Linked DNA regions of Kutzneria chonburiensis. The protein of the gene in region 2 interacts with the protein of the main gene of each other region in a pairwise test. Links are inferred from orthologs where the notes say so. Each region holds a gene or a part of one and is shown on either strand. Other genes may lie near its edges.

Evidence for each region. Proteins that work in one complex are often made in the same cells at the same time.
Region 1: the proteins of thrS (region 2) and rplA interact in binary tests that used the Escherichia coli proteins (3 or more experiments, as listed by UniProt). The link is inferred for Kutzneria chonburiensis from one-to-one orthologs.

Annotation. Positions count from the first base shown.
Region 1 is NZ_CP097263.1:6,749,759-6,755,223, forward strand. What follows is about bases 1-2,876. They hold rplA (50S ribosomal protein L1), read right to left. Parts: upstream 1,861-2,876; coding sequence 1,141-1,860; downstream 1-1,140. Other genes in these bases: rplJ (50S ribosomal protein L10), read right to left, coding at 1-268; M3Q35_RS30835 (hypothetical protein), read left to right, coding at 540-1,088; rplK (50S ribosomal protein L11), read right to left, coding at 1,933-2,367; nusG (transcription termination/antitermination protein NusG), read right to left, coding at 2,453-2,876. Also shown: more of nusG, read right to left, coding at 2,877-3,271; preprotein translocase subunit SecE, read right to left, coding at 3,348-3,785; M3Q35_RS30865 (pyridoxal phosphate-dependent aminotransferase), read left to right, coding at 4,060-5,301; M3Q35_RS30870 (MaoC family dehydratase), read right to left, coding at 5,356-5,465. UniProt on the Escherichia coli protein: One of the primary rRNA binding proteins, it binds very close to the 3'-end of the 23S rRNA. Forms part of the L1 stalk. It is often not seen in high-resolution crystal structures, but can be seen in cryo_EM and 3D reconstruction models.
Region 2 is NZ_CP097263.1:206,396-214,548, forward strand. Bases 2,199-5,172 are described here. They hold thrS (threonine--tRNA ligase), read left to right. Parts: upstream 2,199-2,663; coding sequence 2,664-4,682; downstream 4,683-5,172. Other genes in these bases: M3Q35_RS01070 (phosphatase PAP2 family protein), read left to right, coding at 2,199-2,594; M3Q35_RS01080 (HIT family protein), read left to right, coding at 4,679-5,172. Outside these bases: M3Q35_RS01055 (S1C family serine protease), read right to left, coding at 1-76; M3Q35_RS01060 (Gfo/Idh/MocA family protein), read right to left, coding at 149-1,132; M3Q35_RS01065 (hypothetical protein), read right to left, coding at 1,170-1,685; more of M3Q35_RS01070, read left to right, coding at 1,836-2,198; more of M3Q35_RS01080, read left to right, coding at 5,173-5,212; M3Q35_RS01085 (YceI family protein), read right to left, coding at 5,307-5,846; M3Q35_RS01090 (MarR family winged helix-turn-helix transcriptional regulator), read left to right, coding at 5,945-6,427; pgsA (phosphatidylinositol phosphate synthase), read left to right, coding at 6,519-7,130; M3Q35_RS01100 (phosphatidylinositol mannoside acyltransferase), read left to right, coding at 7,184-8,011; M3Q35_RS01105 (glycosyltransferase family 4 protein), read left to right, coding at 8,008-8,153. UniProt on the Escherichia coli protein: Catalyzes the attachment of threonine to tRNA(Thr) in a two-step reaction: L-threonine is first activated by ATP to form Thr-AMP and then transferred to the acceptor end of tRNA(Thr). The rate-limiting step is amino acid activation in the presence of tRNA.

The DNA.
Region 1 (5,465 bases), 6.5 Mb from region 2 along the record:
CCGCGTCGACCGGCTCGCCCTCGATGAAGGCGATGGCCGTCGGGCCGACGAGCAGGCTCTCCAGACCCTCGACGCCAGCGTCCTCAGCAGCACGCTTGACCAGGGTGTTCTTCGCGACGGTGTACGTGGTGCCCTTGCCGAGAGCGCGCCGCAGCACGGTGAGCTGCGCCATGGACAGCCCGCGGTACTCGGTGACAACCGCGGCCGAGCTGGCCCGGAACTTCTCCGAGATCTCAGCAACGGCGGTGACCTTGCCTGGCTTCGCCATGGTCGCCTCCTCTCTGCTTGGTAGCGGGGAACCCGCGACCGCCGGAGGAGGTCCAGACAAGAACAAACGCCCCGGCGCAGAGCGGCACGGGGCGTACAGAGATCATGGGCACGGCCCAGGGGCCGTACGTGATGCAGCCTCGTCCTCCTGCGCGGGCCGCCCGCTCTCGCGGGACCTTCGTCCGGGCAAGCCGGACACCAGCGGTCTTCGGTGGAACTAGCTGAAGGGTAGCAACCCGATGCCGCTATCTCCAAAACGCTAGCCTTGACCGGTGGCGAAGGAGCGGCGGCGGCGCGCGTACCTCCCGGCCGGCATCGTGATCCTGGCGGTGCTCGGCGGCGGTCAGTACTACCTGTCCAACATCTTCGCCCCCGCCGACACCGGCTCAGGGCCTGGCGGAAGCAACTCTGGTGGTGCGGCGGGCGCGGGCACGCCGACCACGACGTACCAGCTTCCGGACCTGGCGGTGAACGACGTCTACAAGCTCATCGCGCCACCGGCGACGGCCGACCGCGTTTGCGACTCCGTATTCACCCCGCAAGGGGGTAACCAGTTCGCAGCCGATCTGGGCGCTCCTACCTGTCAGCAGGCCGTGGCGCTGGCCGCTGCGACGGTCACCAACCCGTCCGCCTACAAGAAAACCACGGTGCCCGCCTCCGCAATCCAGATGCACGGCGAGGACTCAGCCACCATCAGCTCCTGCGCGCTCGACGTGCAGGGCGGTGAACGACTCGGCACATTCCTGCTCACCAGGGCACAGAACGGCTGGTACATCTCCGGGCACCAAAAGGACCCAAGCCCCTGCGCCACGGCAAACTGACAGGGGCCGCATCCCTTGCGGGATGCGGCCCCTGTGTTCAGCTACGACGCACTCAGGCGCTGGCCTCGTCGGTCAGCATGTTGCGGGTGCGGTTCGGGTCGACCGGGATGCCGGGGCCCATGGTGGTGGAGAAGGTGACCTTCTTCAGGTACCGGCCCTTGGCGGCGGACGGCTTGGCCCGCAGCACCTCGTCCAGCGCGGCCGCGTAGTTCTCCACCAGCTTGTCGGTGTCGAACGAGGCCTTGCCGATCACCAGGTGCAGGTTGGCCTGCTTGTCCACCCGGAAGTTGATCTTGCCGCCCTTGATCTCGGTGATCGCCTTGGCGACCGCCGGGGTCACGGTGCCAGTCTTGGGGTTCGGCATCAGGCCACGGGGGCCGAGGATGCGGGCGATGCGACCGACCTTGGCCATCTGGTCGGGCGTGGCGATCGCGGCGTCGAAATCGAGCCAGCCACCCTGGATGCGCTCGATCAGGTCGTCGCTGCCGACGGCGTCCGCGCCGGCGGCCTCGGCCTCGGCGGCCTTGTCGCCGGTCGCGAACACGATCACCCGCGCGGTCTTGCCGGTGCCGTGGGGCAGGTTGACGGTGCCACGAACCATCTGGTCGGCCTTGCGGGGGTCGACACCGAGACGGATCGCGACCTCGACGGTGGCGTCCAGCTTGACCTTGGAGGTCTCCTTCGCCAGGTTGGCGGCCTCGAGCGGCGAGTACAGCCGCTCCCGGTCCACCAGCTCGGCGGCCTGGCGGTATGCCTTGCTGCGCTGCATGATTCCTGTCCTTCGTGGATCAGTAGTGGTGACGAGCTGCGCCCAGCTCTCCCACGCTGTCTAAAAGTTGGAGGGTCAGCCTTCGACCGTGATGCCCATGGAGCGGGCGGTGCCGGCGATGATCTTCGCCGCCTGGTCGATGTCGTCGGCGTTGAGGTCGGTCATCTTGGTCTGGGCGATCTCGCGCACCTGAGCCATGCTGACCTTGGCGACCTTGGTCTTGTGCGGCTCGCCGCTGCCCTTCTCCACACCGGCGGCCTTGAGCAGCAGCTTCGCGGCCGGCGGGGTCTTGAGCTTGAAGTCGAACGAGCGGTCTTCATACACGGAGATCTCGACCGGCACGACGGTGCCACGCTGCGACTCGGTCGCGGCGTTGTAGGCCTTGCAGAACTCCATGATGTTGACGCCGTGCTGGCCGAGAGCCGGGCCGACGGGCGGCGCCGGGTTGGCGAGACCGGCCTTGATCTGCAGCTTGATGATCGCTGCGAGCTTCTTCTTCTTGGGTGGCATTTCTTGTGTCCTGTTATTCGTGTGGTTCCGCGCGGGGGCCCTGCCCGCCACCCGCGTGGCTGCTCGGCTCCCTGTCGGGAACCGGTCAGATCTTGGAGACCTGGGTGAACGACAGCTCGACCGGCGTCTCGCGACCGAAGATCGACACGAGCACCTTCAGCTTCTGGCCGTCCGCGTTGACCTCACTGATGGTAGCGGGCAGCGTGGCGAAGGGGCCGTCCATGACGGTGACGGACTCGCCGACCTCGAAGTCGACCTCGACGGTGGGCTTGGCCGCGGCGGTGGCGGACTTCTTGCCACCCTCCTGCTTGGCCGTGTCCTGCTCGACCTGCGGGAGCAGGAACTTGAGCACGTCGTCCAGGGTGAGCGGGGACGGCTTGGAGGTGGCGCCGACGAACCCGGTCACACCGGGGGTGTTGCGCACGGCACTCCAGGACGCGTCGTTCAGTTCCATCCGGACCAGGATGTAGCCGGGCAGCACCTTGCGCTGCACCTGCTTGCGCTGGCCGTTCTTGATCTCGGTGACTTCCTCGGTCGGCACCTCGACCTGGAAGATGAAGTCCTCCATGTCCAGGGTCTGGATACGCGTCTCGAGGTTGGTCTTGACCTTGTTCTCGTAACCGGCGTACGAGTGCACGACGTACCAGTCGCCGGGGGCGTGCCGCAGCGCGGCCCGCATCTCCTCGGCGGGGTCCAGGTTCTCGTCGACGGGGGCGTCCTCGTCCACCGCGACGTCGGACTGCTCGTCGTCGTCTTCGGCGGACTCGACCTGCTCGACCTCAGTGTCCTCGGCCACGTCCAGGTCGGACTCGACGGCGGCGTCCTCGACCTGCACGGCGTGGAGGTCCTGCTCGTCGATGTCGGACAGCTCCTGGCCGGCGGCGGCGCCGTTCTCGGAGGTCACAGCTGGGTCTCGCTTCCTCTCGTGCGTCAGTGTCCGGTCGCTCATGCCGGCGACCGGTGGCCCCGCACCCGCTCGGCTACTTGCCGAACAGGAAGGCCACGCCCTGGAAGAAGGCGTAGTCCAGACCGAAGACCAACGCCACCATCACGGCCACGAACACCAGCACGACGATCGTGTACGTCAGCAGGTTCTTGCGCGTCGGCCAGATGACCTTGCGCAATTCGGCGACGACCTCGCGGAGGAAGCGGGCCAGGCGCTTGAAGACGTTGGGGCGCTTGGCCTTGCGGTCACGCGCCGCCGTCTCCACGCCCTGCTCGCGCTTGGACTGCGTTGTCCTGCCGTTGCTGCTGACAACCTTGGCCGAGTCGGCCTTGGCCGACTCAGTCTGGTCGCTACCGCTCTCCGGCGCGACCTGGCGGGCGGAGGCGCGGCGCTCGCGTCGCGCTGCGGCGGTGACCGGACGGGCGACGCTCTCGCGCTTCTCCGTCGGCTCCTGCTCGCGGTCCTCGCTCACGCCATCCTCCGCTCACCAAAAGCATCGATGCAGGGGCGACAGGACTTGAACCTGCAACCTGCGGTTTTGGAGACCGCTGCTCTGCCAGTTGAGCTACACCCCTTTGAGGCCGTCTTCAGCCGTCCCAGGTACTCCCTGGGAACAGGCCTCATCACGTCCCGGCTCGCCAGAGTCTACGGCACGAATGGGTGGTCACTGCAACCGCACTGGTCAACAGCGGTGTTCGGGCCCCCGGACGCAAATTCGGTGGGTGGCGTCTGCCACCATGAAGGCCATGGCAGCCCCCGAAGCTCCCCCTGTTGACAGCCCCGCGGCACGCCGCCGCGTCTCCGCCCGCATCGGCGGCATCGCCGAGTCCGCCACCCTCGCGGTGGACGCCAAGGCCAAGGCGCTCAAGGCGGCGGGCCGCCCGGTGATCGGATTCGGCGCCGGTGAGCCCGATTTCCCGACGCCGGAGGCCATCGTCGAGGCCGCGGTCGCCGCGGCGAGCGACCCCCGCAACCACCGCTACACGCCCGCGGCCGGCCTGCCCGAGCTGCGCGAGGCGGTGGCGGCCAAGACCGCCCGTGACTCCGGCTACCAGGTGCAGCCGAGCCAGGTGCTGATCACCAACGGCGGCAAGCAGGCCGTGTACCAGGCGTTCGCGACGCTGCTCGACCCCGGCGACGAGGTCATCATGCCGGCGCCGTACTGGACCACCTACCCCGAGGCGATCACGCTCGCCGGCGGCGTCCCGGTGCAGGTCACCGCGGACGAGTCGACCGGCTACCTGGTCTCCGTGGAGCAGCTGGAGGCGGCCCGCACGCCCCGCACCAAGGTGCTGCTGTTCGTGTCGCCGTCCAACCCGACCGGCGCCGTCTACGACCGCGAGCAGACCGAGGCGATCGGCCGCTGGGCGCTCGAGCACGGCATCTGGGTGGTCACCGACGAGATCTACGAGCACCTGGTCTACGACGGCGCGCAGGCGCACTCGCTGCCGGTGCTGGTGCCCGAGCTGGCCGACACCACCGTCGTGCTCAACGGCGTGGCCAAGACGTACGCGATGACCGGCTGGCGGGTGGGCTGGATGATCTCGCCGGCCGATGTGACCAAGGCCGCCGCCAACCTGCAGTCGCACCTGAGCTCGAACGTGGCCAACGTGTCGCAGCGGGCCGCGCTGGCCGCCGTCTCCGGCCCGCTGGACGCCGTGTACGCCATGCGCACCGCGTTCGACCGGCGCCGCAAGACCATGGTCGAGCTGCTGTCGGCCATCCCTGGCGTGCAGTGCCCGACGCCGCAGGGCGCGTTCTACGCGTACCCGTCGGTGAAGGGCCTGCTGGGCAAGGAGATCCGCGGCCAGCGCCCGCAGACCAGCGTCGAACTGGCCGCCCTGGTGCTCGAGCAGGCCGAGGTGGCCGTGGTGCCGGGTGAGGCCTTCGGCACCCCCGGCTACTTCCGGCTGTCCTACGCGCTGGGCGACGAGGACCTGGTCACCGGCGTGAACCGGATGGGCGACCTGCTCCGCGAGGCCAAGTAGCGGCACGGGGGCCGGCCCATCGGGCCGGCCCCCGTCCAAGATCACTCCATCGGGCTAGCCGAGCCGGACGACGGCGGTCGGCCGGCCGAGCACGGTCTGGCCGTCGAAGGTGACGATGATCGCCACCTTGGCGGTGCCGTCCTCGCTGACCTCGGTGACCTTGC
Region 2 (8,153 bases):
AGCCGGTCGGCGGCGTCGGCGTGTCGTCGGTGAAGACGGCGGTGGCGGGCTCAGGGGTGCGGGGCGTCTCGGTCATGGCTCAACTGTGGGGCCCGCACATATGAGGAACCTGAGGCGAAGGCGTGTGCTCCCCAAGAGTTTCCTGGCGTTATCTGGGGGATAGGCCGGCCTTGCGATAGATCTCGTCGATCACGGTCATGTTCCGGACCGAATCGGACGGTGGCGTGAGCACCGGCCGGCCGCGCAGCACCGCGTCGCAGAAGGCGTCCAGCTGATAGCTGTAGGACGGCCGCCTGGACAGCCGCTCCACGCGCTTGCCGGTGGCCGTGCGCACGGTCAGCCGGTGATAGGCCTGCGGCTGGACGAAGTTGAAGACGTCGATGCGGCCCTTGTCGCCCTGCGCCGAGGCGGTGATCTTGAGGATGTCGGACGACCACAGCGACGCCACCAATGAGCCGGTATGTGCGCCTGGGAACACCAATGTGGCTTTCATGGCGCGGTCCACGTCCGGCTTGTGCAGCTTGGCCTGAGCGGAGACGACCGTCGGCTCACCGCCGCCGAGCAGCCGGGTCATGTGCAGCGCGTAGCAGCCGGCGTCCATCATCGCGCCGCCGCCGAGCTCGCGGTTGTAGCGGATGTCGGAGAACTTGGGCAGCGGGAAGCACAGCGCGGCCTGCACATGCTTGAGCGTGCCGATCTCGCCGGACTCGATGATCTCGGCGAGGCGCGCGGCCAGCGGGTGGTAGCGGTAGTGGAACGCCTCCATCACCACCAGACCGCTCTTGTCGGCGGCGTCGGCCACGGTCTGGGCCTCGACGGCGTTGCTGGTGAACGGCTTCTCGCACAGCACGTGCTTGCCGGCATCGAGCGCCGCCAGCGTCCACTGCGCGTGCAGGGCGTTGGGCAGCGGGTTGTAGACGGCGTCGATGCCGGGGTCGGCCAGCAGCTCCTCGTAGCTGCCGTGCACGGTGGCGATGCCGTGCTTGGCCGCGTACTCGGCGGCGCGGCCACGGTCCCGCGCCGCCACCGCGACCACCTCGGCCTCGGCGTTGTCCCGGGCCGGCGCGATCAGGGCGGTCGGCGCGATACGCGCCGCGCCGAGCACCCCGATGCGGACTTTGTTCGTGCTCATGGGGCGATGATGCCCCATGGTTGGTAAACAGGTGTAACTAGCCCTGCTGGGTGCCGTTCTGCGGGCCCGGGCCGTGGTTGCCGCGCGGGCCGAAGCCGCCCTGCGGGCCGTTGTACTGGCCGTTGAACGGCCGGTGCACGCCCGGTCCGTAGCCCCCGCCGTGGTGGGAGCCGATGAGGCCGCCGATGCCGCCGCCCACGATCAGGCCGACCACCAGCGCGGCCACCACCTGCGTCACCCGGTGCCGGGCGAAGTTGGCGAACTTGCCGGGCGGCCGCTGCACGTAGATCACCTGCGGCTGCGGCTGGCCGGGCGGGGGCGGCGCGTAGGACGGCGACTCGGCCGCGAACGCCTGGGTCTGCGGCTCCTCGGCCGCCACCGGCTCGGGCTGGGCCTGCGGCGGCGTCGGTGCCGCCGGCGCCTCGGCTGCGGGCGCGGGCTGGTGTTCGGCCGCGGGCTCGGCCGCGGTCGGCTGCTGCTGCGCGTCGGGGCCGGCCACGGGCCGCTGGTGCTGCTCGGTCGGCTGCTCGTCTGGGTTCTTCGGCTCGGACATCTGGCCTGCTCCTGGGGTCCACTCGAAACTGCTCTCCACCAGACTGTGCGAGCGGGCTGTGCCTGCGCTGAGCGGAACCTGTCGAAGTCGTAGCGAAACCATGACACCGCACGCACAGTTCACACACAGGACACGGGCAGTGTCGATCTCATGAGGCTGCTGTCCGTGGTGGGGTGCGTGTTCGGGTTGGTGCTCGCCTACGTGGTTTTCGTGGTGTCCCCGAGCGGACGCGCGCTGGAGGACGCCACGCTGCCGGCCCCGAGCAACGGCGGCCCGATCGCGGCGATCAGCCCGCAGCTGATCGGCGTGGGCATCATTCTCGTGCTGGCGATCGGGGCCTCGCAGCGCCGCTGGCGGCAGACCGGTGCCGCGGCCGTGCTGATGGCCGGCGCGATCGCGTCCGCGCAGCTGCTGAAGGTGTCGCTGCTGTACCGCCCGGGCCCCATCGCCAACAGCTTCCCCGGCGGCCACGTCACGGCCTGTGCCGCGATCGTGCTGGCCCTGCTCCTGGTGCTGCCGCTGGACCTGCGGCCGTTCGCCCTGATCCTCGGCGCGGTGCTGACGGCCTATGTCGCTGCCACGACCACGGAGCTGGGCTGGCACCGGCTCAGTGACACGATCGGGGCGTTGTCGCTGTGCGGGGCCTTCGCGGTGGCCGTCTCGGACGTCGAACCGGTGTGGTGGGCGACCCTGATGGCCGCCGCCGCGCCGGCCACCGCCGTCGTCGCCGGATATGTGGTAGCCGCCCTGACCACCCGCACCGACCTGGTGATCGTCGCCACGGGAGCGATCACCGCCGGCGTGGTCGCGGCCGTCGCGCTGCCGCTGTGTGCCCAGCCGAGGGCTACGGCGAACGCCGAGGTGTCCGCTGGATACGATGGGGAGCCGACAAGGCCGTATCCAGTGTGAAGCCGTGTCCCGGATGAAGGAGTTACTGTGTCGCAGCCGCGTCCCTCAGGCCCAGGAGCAGCACCCCGTGTGACGGTGCCGGCCGGGACGACTGCGGGCACGGCGGTCCGCGAGGCGGGTCTGCCGGGCAAGGGTTCCGACGCGATCGTCGTGGTGCGCGACGCCGACGGCAAGCTGCGCGACCTGTCCTGGGCCCCGGAGGCCGACGTCGAGGTGGAGGCCGTCGCCGCCGACACCGACGACGGCCGCAGCGTGATCCGGCACTCCACCGCGCACGTGCTGGCGCAGGCCGTCCAGCAGGCCTTCCCCGAGGCCAAGCTGGGCATCGGCCCGCCGATCAAGGACGGCTTCTACTACGACTTCCAGGTGGACAAGCCGTTCACCCCCGAGGATCTGGCCGACCTCGAGAAGCGGATGAAGCAGATCATCAAGGGCTCGCAGCGGTTCTCCCGCCGCGTGGTCGAGTCCGTCGACGCGGCGAAGGACGAGCTCAAGGCCGAGCCGTTCAAGCTGGAACTGGTCGACATCAAGTCCGACGTCGACACGTCCGAGGTGATGGAGGTCGGCGCCGGTGAGCTGACCATCTACGACAACCTCGACCCGCGCTCCGGCGACCGGGTGTGGGGCGACCTGTGCCGCGGCCCGCACGTGCCGACGACCAAGCACATCCCGGCGTTCAAGCTGACCCGCTCGGCCGCCGCCTACTGGCGCGGCAGCGAGAAGAACCCGCAGCTCCAGCGGGTGTACGGCACCGCGTGGGAGTCGCAGGAGGCGCTGGACAAGCATATGGAGCTGCTGGCCGAGGCCGAGCGCCGCGACCACCGCCGCCTCGGCACCGAGCTCGACCTGTTCAGCTTCCCCGACGAGATCGGCTCCGGCCTGGCCGTGTTCCACCCCCGCGGCGGCATCGTGCGCCGGGCCATGGAGGACTACTCGCGCCGCCGGCACGAGGAAGAGGGCTACGAGTTCGTCTACTCGCCGCACATCACCAAGGGCGCGCTGTTCGAGACCTCCGGCCACCTCGACTGGTACCGCGACGGCATGTACCCGGCGATGCACCTGGACGCCGAGCACAACGAGGACGGCTCCCTGCGCAAGCCCGGCCAGGACTACTACCTCAAGCCGATGAACTGCCCGTTCCACGACCTGATCTTCCGGTCGCGCGGGCGCTCCTACCGCGAGCTGCCGCTGCGCATGTTCGAGTTCGGCACGGTCTACCGGTACGAGAAGTCCGGCGTGATCCACGGCCTGACCCGCGTGCGCGGCATGACGCAGGACGACGCGCACATCTTCTGCACCCCGGAGCAGGTGCAGGAGGAGCTCAAGTCGCTGCTCGGCTTCGTGCTCGGGCTGCTGCGCGACTACGGCCTCGACGACTTCTACCTCGAGCTGTCGACCCGCAACGACGAGAAGTACGTCGGCTCGGACGAGGTGTGGGAGCAGGCCACCGCGGCGCTGCGCGAGGCGGCCGAGGACTCCGGCCTCGAGCTGGTGCCGGACCCGGGCGGCGCCGCCTTCTACGGCCCCAAGATCTCCGTGCAGGCCAAGGACGCGCTGGGCCGCACCTGGCAGATGTCGACCATCCAGCTGGACTTCAACCTGCCGGAGCGGTTCGAGCTGGAGTACACGTCCAGCGACGGCAGCCGGCAGCGGCCGGTCATGATCCACCGCGCGCTGTTCGGCTCCATCGAGCGGTTCTTCGGCGTGCTCACCGAGCACTACGCCGGTGCGTTCCCGGCCTGGCTGGCCCCGGTACAGGTGGTCGGCATCCCGATCGCCGACGAGCACGTGGACCACCTGCTCCAGGTGACCAAGGCGCTGCGGGCCAAGGGCATGCGGGTCGAGGTGGACGCCTCCGACGACCGGATGCAGAAGAAGATCCGCAACCACACCATGCAGAAGGTGCCGTTCATGCTGGTCGCCGGCCAGAAGGACGTGGAGGCCGGCGCGGTGTCGTTCCGCTTCCGTGACGGCAGCCAGGTCAACGGCGTGCCGGTGGAGCAGGCCGTGGACGCGGTGGTGAACTGGGTGCAGCGTCGCGAGAACGCCTCGCCCAGTGCCGAGTCCTTCACGGTGGCCACCGCGTGACGGTGCCGCAGGAGGGCGTGGGGGTCCCGGACGCGTTGCAGCGGCTGTGGACCCCGCACCGGATGGCCTACATCCGGGGCGAGAACAAGCCCGAGGGCGACGAGCCGGCGGGCTGCCCGTTCTGCGCCATCGTCAACCTGCCCGACGAGCAGGCGCTGATCCTGGCCCGCGGGCAGCTGGTGTACGCCGTGCTGAACCTGTACCCGTACAACGCCGGGCACCTGATGGTCGTGCCGTACCGGCATGTCGCCGACTACACCGACCTGAACGCGGCCGAGACCGTGGAGCTGGGGGAGTACACCCAGACCGCGATGCGCGTGGTGCGGAGCGTGTCGGCCCCGCACGGCTTCAACATCGGCATGAACCAGGGCGCGATCGCCGGCGCCGGCATCGCCGCCCACCTGCACCAGCACGTGGTGCCGCGCTGGGGCGGCGACGCCAACTTCATGCCGGTCATCGGCCAGACCCGCACCATCCCCCAGCTGCTGGGCGAGACCTGGGACCTGCTGTCCAAGGCCTGGCCCCGCTAACCCCGCGAGTCCCGCCTAGCGTCACACCGAATGTGTGAATCGGATTCAAACATTCGGTGTGACGCTGAGCGGGACTCGCGGGGGTGTGGGGAGGTCAGGCCTGCAGGCCGGCCTCGACGTCCAGCTCGATCTTGATCTTGTCGCTGACCACGGCCGACGGGATGCCGCCGCCGACGCCGAAGTCCGAGCGCTTGATCTCGGTGCTGGCCGACACGCCCAGGACCTTGCTGTTCGGGCCGTCGCCGAAGCCGCCGAGCTCGCCGGTCAGGGTGACGGACTTGGTCACGCCGTGCAGCGTCAGGTCGCCGTCGATCTCGATGTCCTCGCCGTCGATGCGCACCGCGGTCGACGTGAAGGTCAGGTGCTCGTGCTCCTCGACGTGCAGGAAGTCGGCCGAGCGGACGTGACCGTCGCGCTGCTCGTTCTTGGTGTCCACGCTGTCGGCCACGATCTGGGCGGTGACCGACGACTTGGTCGGGTCCTCGCCGGTGACGATCGTGCCGCTGATGGTGTTGAAACGACCGCGAACCTTGGACACGCCGAGGTGGCGGACGATGAACGCGACCTCGGAGTGCACCGGGTCGATGGTCCAGGTGCCGGCGACATATCCGGGGATCTGGGTTGCGGCAGTCATCTTTCGGTCCTCCATGAGCAGGTTCAGAGCCTTGGTTGAACTCTCAACTGAACCCTAGCACTGAGATTGAGCGTTCAACAACAGGTATGATGTGACTCATGAGCGAGCCGCGGTGGTTGTCCGATTCCGAGCAGCAGGTGTGGCGGGCGTACACCGCCGCGACCAAGCTGGTCAACGAGCGTCTGGACCGCCAGCTGCAGCGTGACTCCGGCATGCCGACCACGTACTACGAGATCCTCGTCGCACTCTCCGAGTCCCCCGATCGTCAGCTGCGGATGAGCGAGTTGGCCGAGTTCACCAAATCCTCCCGCAGCCGGCTGTCGCACGCGATCGCCCGCCTGGAGGAGAACGGCTGGGTGCTGCGGCAGTCCTGCGCCACCGACAAGCGCGGCGCGTTCGCCGTGCTCACCGACGACGGCCTGGCTGCGGTTGCCGCCGCCGCACCCGGGCACGTCGGCGAGGTGCGCAGCGTGCTGTTCGACGGGCTGAGCGAGGAGCAGGTGTGGCAGCTCGGCCTGATCTGCGAGGCCATCACCACCCAGGCCAGCAAGGGCTGCCCCACCAACCCGTGTGACGAATGAGACGCGGGGTGTCGCTGGCACACCGCTCACCCTCGCTGGTTAGGCTGGTCCTCCCAGGTCCTGACGTGCAGGTAGGTGCCGCCGCCGCCCCATGCTGAACATCTTCGCTCGCGCCTCGGTCTCCCGCGTCACCGATCCGGTCGGGACGTGGCTGCTGCGACGCGGTGTCACGCCCAACGCCGTCACGATCATCGGCACCGCCGGCACCGTGCTCGGCGCACTCTGGTTCCTGCCGCGCGGCGAGCTGTTCGCCGGCACGCTCGTGATCACCTTCTTCGTGCTGTTCGACCTGCTCGACGGGGCCGTCGCGCGGGCCAGCGGGGCCGGCACCCGGTTCGGCGCGGTGCTCGACGCCAGCTGCGACCGCATCGCCGACGGCGCCCTGCTCGGGGCCATCGCGTGGTGGTGCCTGGCCGTGGCCGGTGACCGTCCGGCCGGCGCCGCCGCGTTGATCGCCCTGGTCGGGGCCCAGGTCATCTCGTACGTCAAGGCGCGGGCCGAGGCCACCGGCCTGACGGCTGACGGCGGCCTGGTCGAACGGGCCGAGCGCATGATCCTGGCCCTGGTCGGCACCGGGCTCGCCGGCCTCGGCGTGCCGTACGCGCTGGATATCGCGCTGTGGGTGTTGGCCCTGCTGGCCGTCATCACCGTCGGGCAGCGCATCGTCGCCGTCCACCGATCGGCCAAGGAGCAGACCGGGTGAAGGGTCTGCTGATCACCGCCGCCTACCGAGCCGGTTGGGCGTTCGCGCGGATCATGCCCGAGCAGGTCGCCGCCGGCGTCTTCCAGTGGGGCGCCGACCTCGCGACCCGGCGCAACGGGCCCGGGGTCGCGCAGTTACGCCGGAACCTGGCCCGGGTGGTTCCCCGCGCCGGGGCCGCCGAACTGGACGAGCTCGTTGCGCGGGGCATGCGTTCGTACGCCCGCTACTGGTGCGAGACGTTCCGGCTGCGGCGCGGCGACGTCGCCGCCGTGCACGAGGCGGTCGAGCGCACCGCCACCGGCCAGGAGAACCTGCACGCCGCGTGCGCCGAGGGCAACGGCGTGATCCTGGCGTTGCCGCACTGCGGCAGTTGGGACCTGGCCGGCGTGTGGCTGCTCGGTCACACCGACCAGGTCAGCGTCGTGGTGCAGCGGCTGCGGCCCGAGTCCCTGTTCCGGAGCTTCACGCGGGCCCGTGAACGGCTGGGGTTCGACGTCGTGCCGTCTTCCGGCGGTTCCTCGCGGCCCACCGAGCACCTGGCCCAGCGGCTGCGGGCCGGCGGGGTCGTGTGCCTGTTCGCCGACCGGGACCTCACCGCCAACGGCGTGCCCGTGTCGTTCTTCAACGGCACCACTCGCATGCCCGCCGGGCCGGCGTATCTGGCCGCCACCACCGGCGCGGCGCTGCTGCCCGTCGGCACGTGGTTCACCGAGACCGGGTGGGGGATGCGGGTGCATCCGCCCGTCAAGGTCAACGGCATCGACGGCATCCCGGCGGCAACGCAGGCTTTGGCCGACGTGTTCGCCGCCGACATCGCGGCCCATCCCGAGGACTGGCACATGCTCCAGCGGCTGTGGTTGACCGAGGACCTCTTCGAGTGAGGATCGGCCTGGTCTGCCCGTACTCGCTGGCCGTGCCGGGCGGGGTCCAGGCCCACGTCACCGGTCTCGCCGCCGCACTTCGCGGGCTCGGCCACTCCGTGTCCGTGCTGGCCCCGTCCGGGCGGGCCTTCGCCGTGCCGTT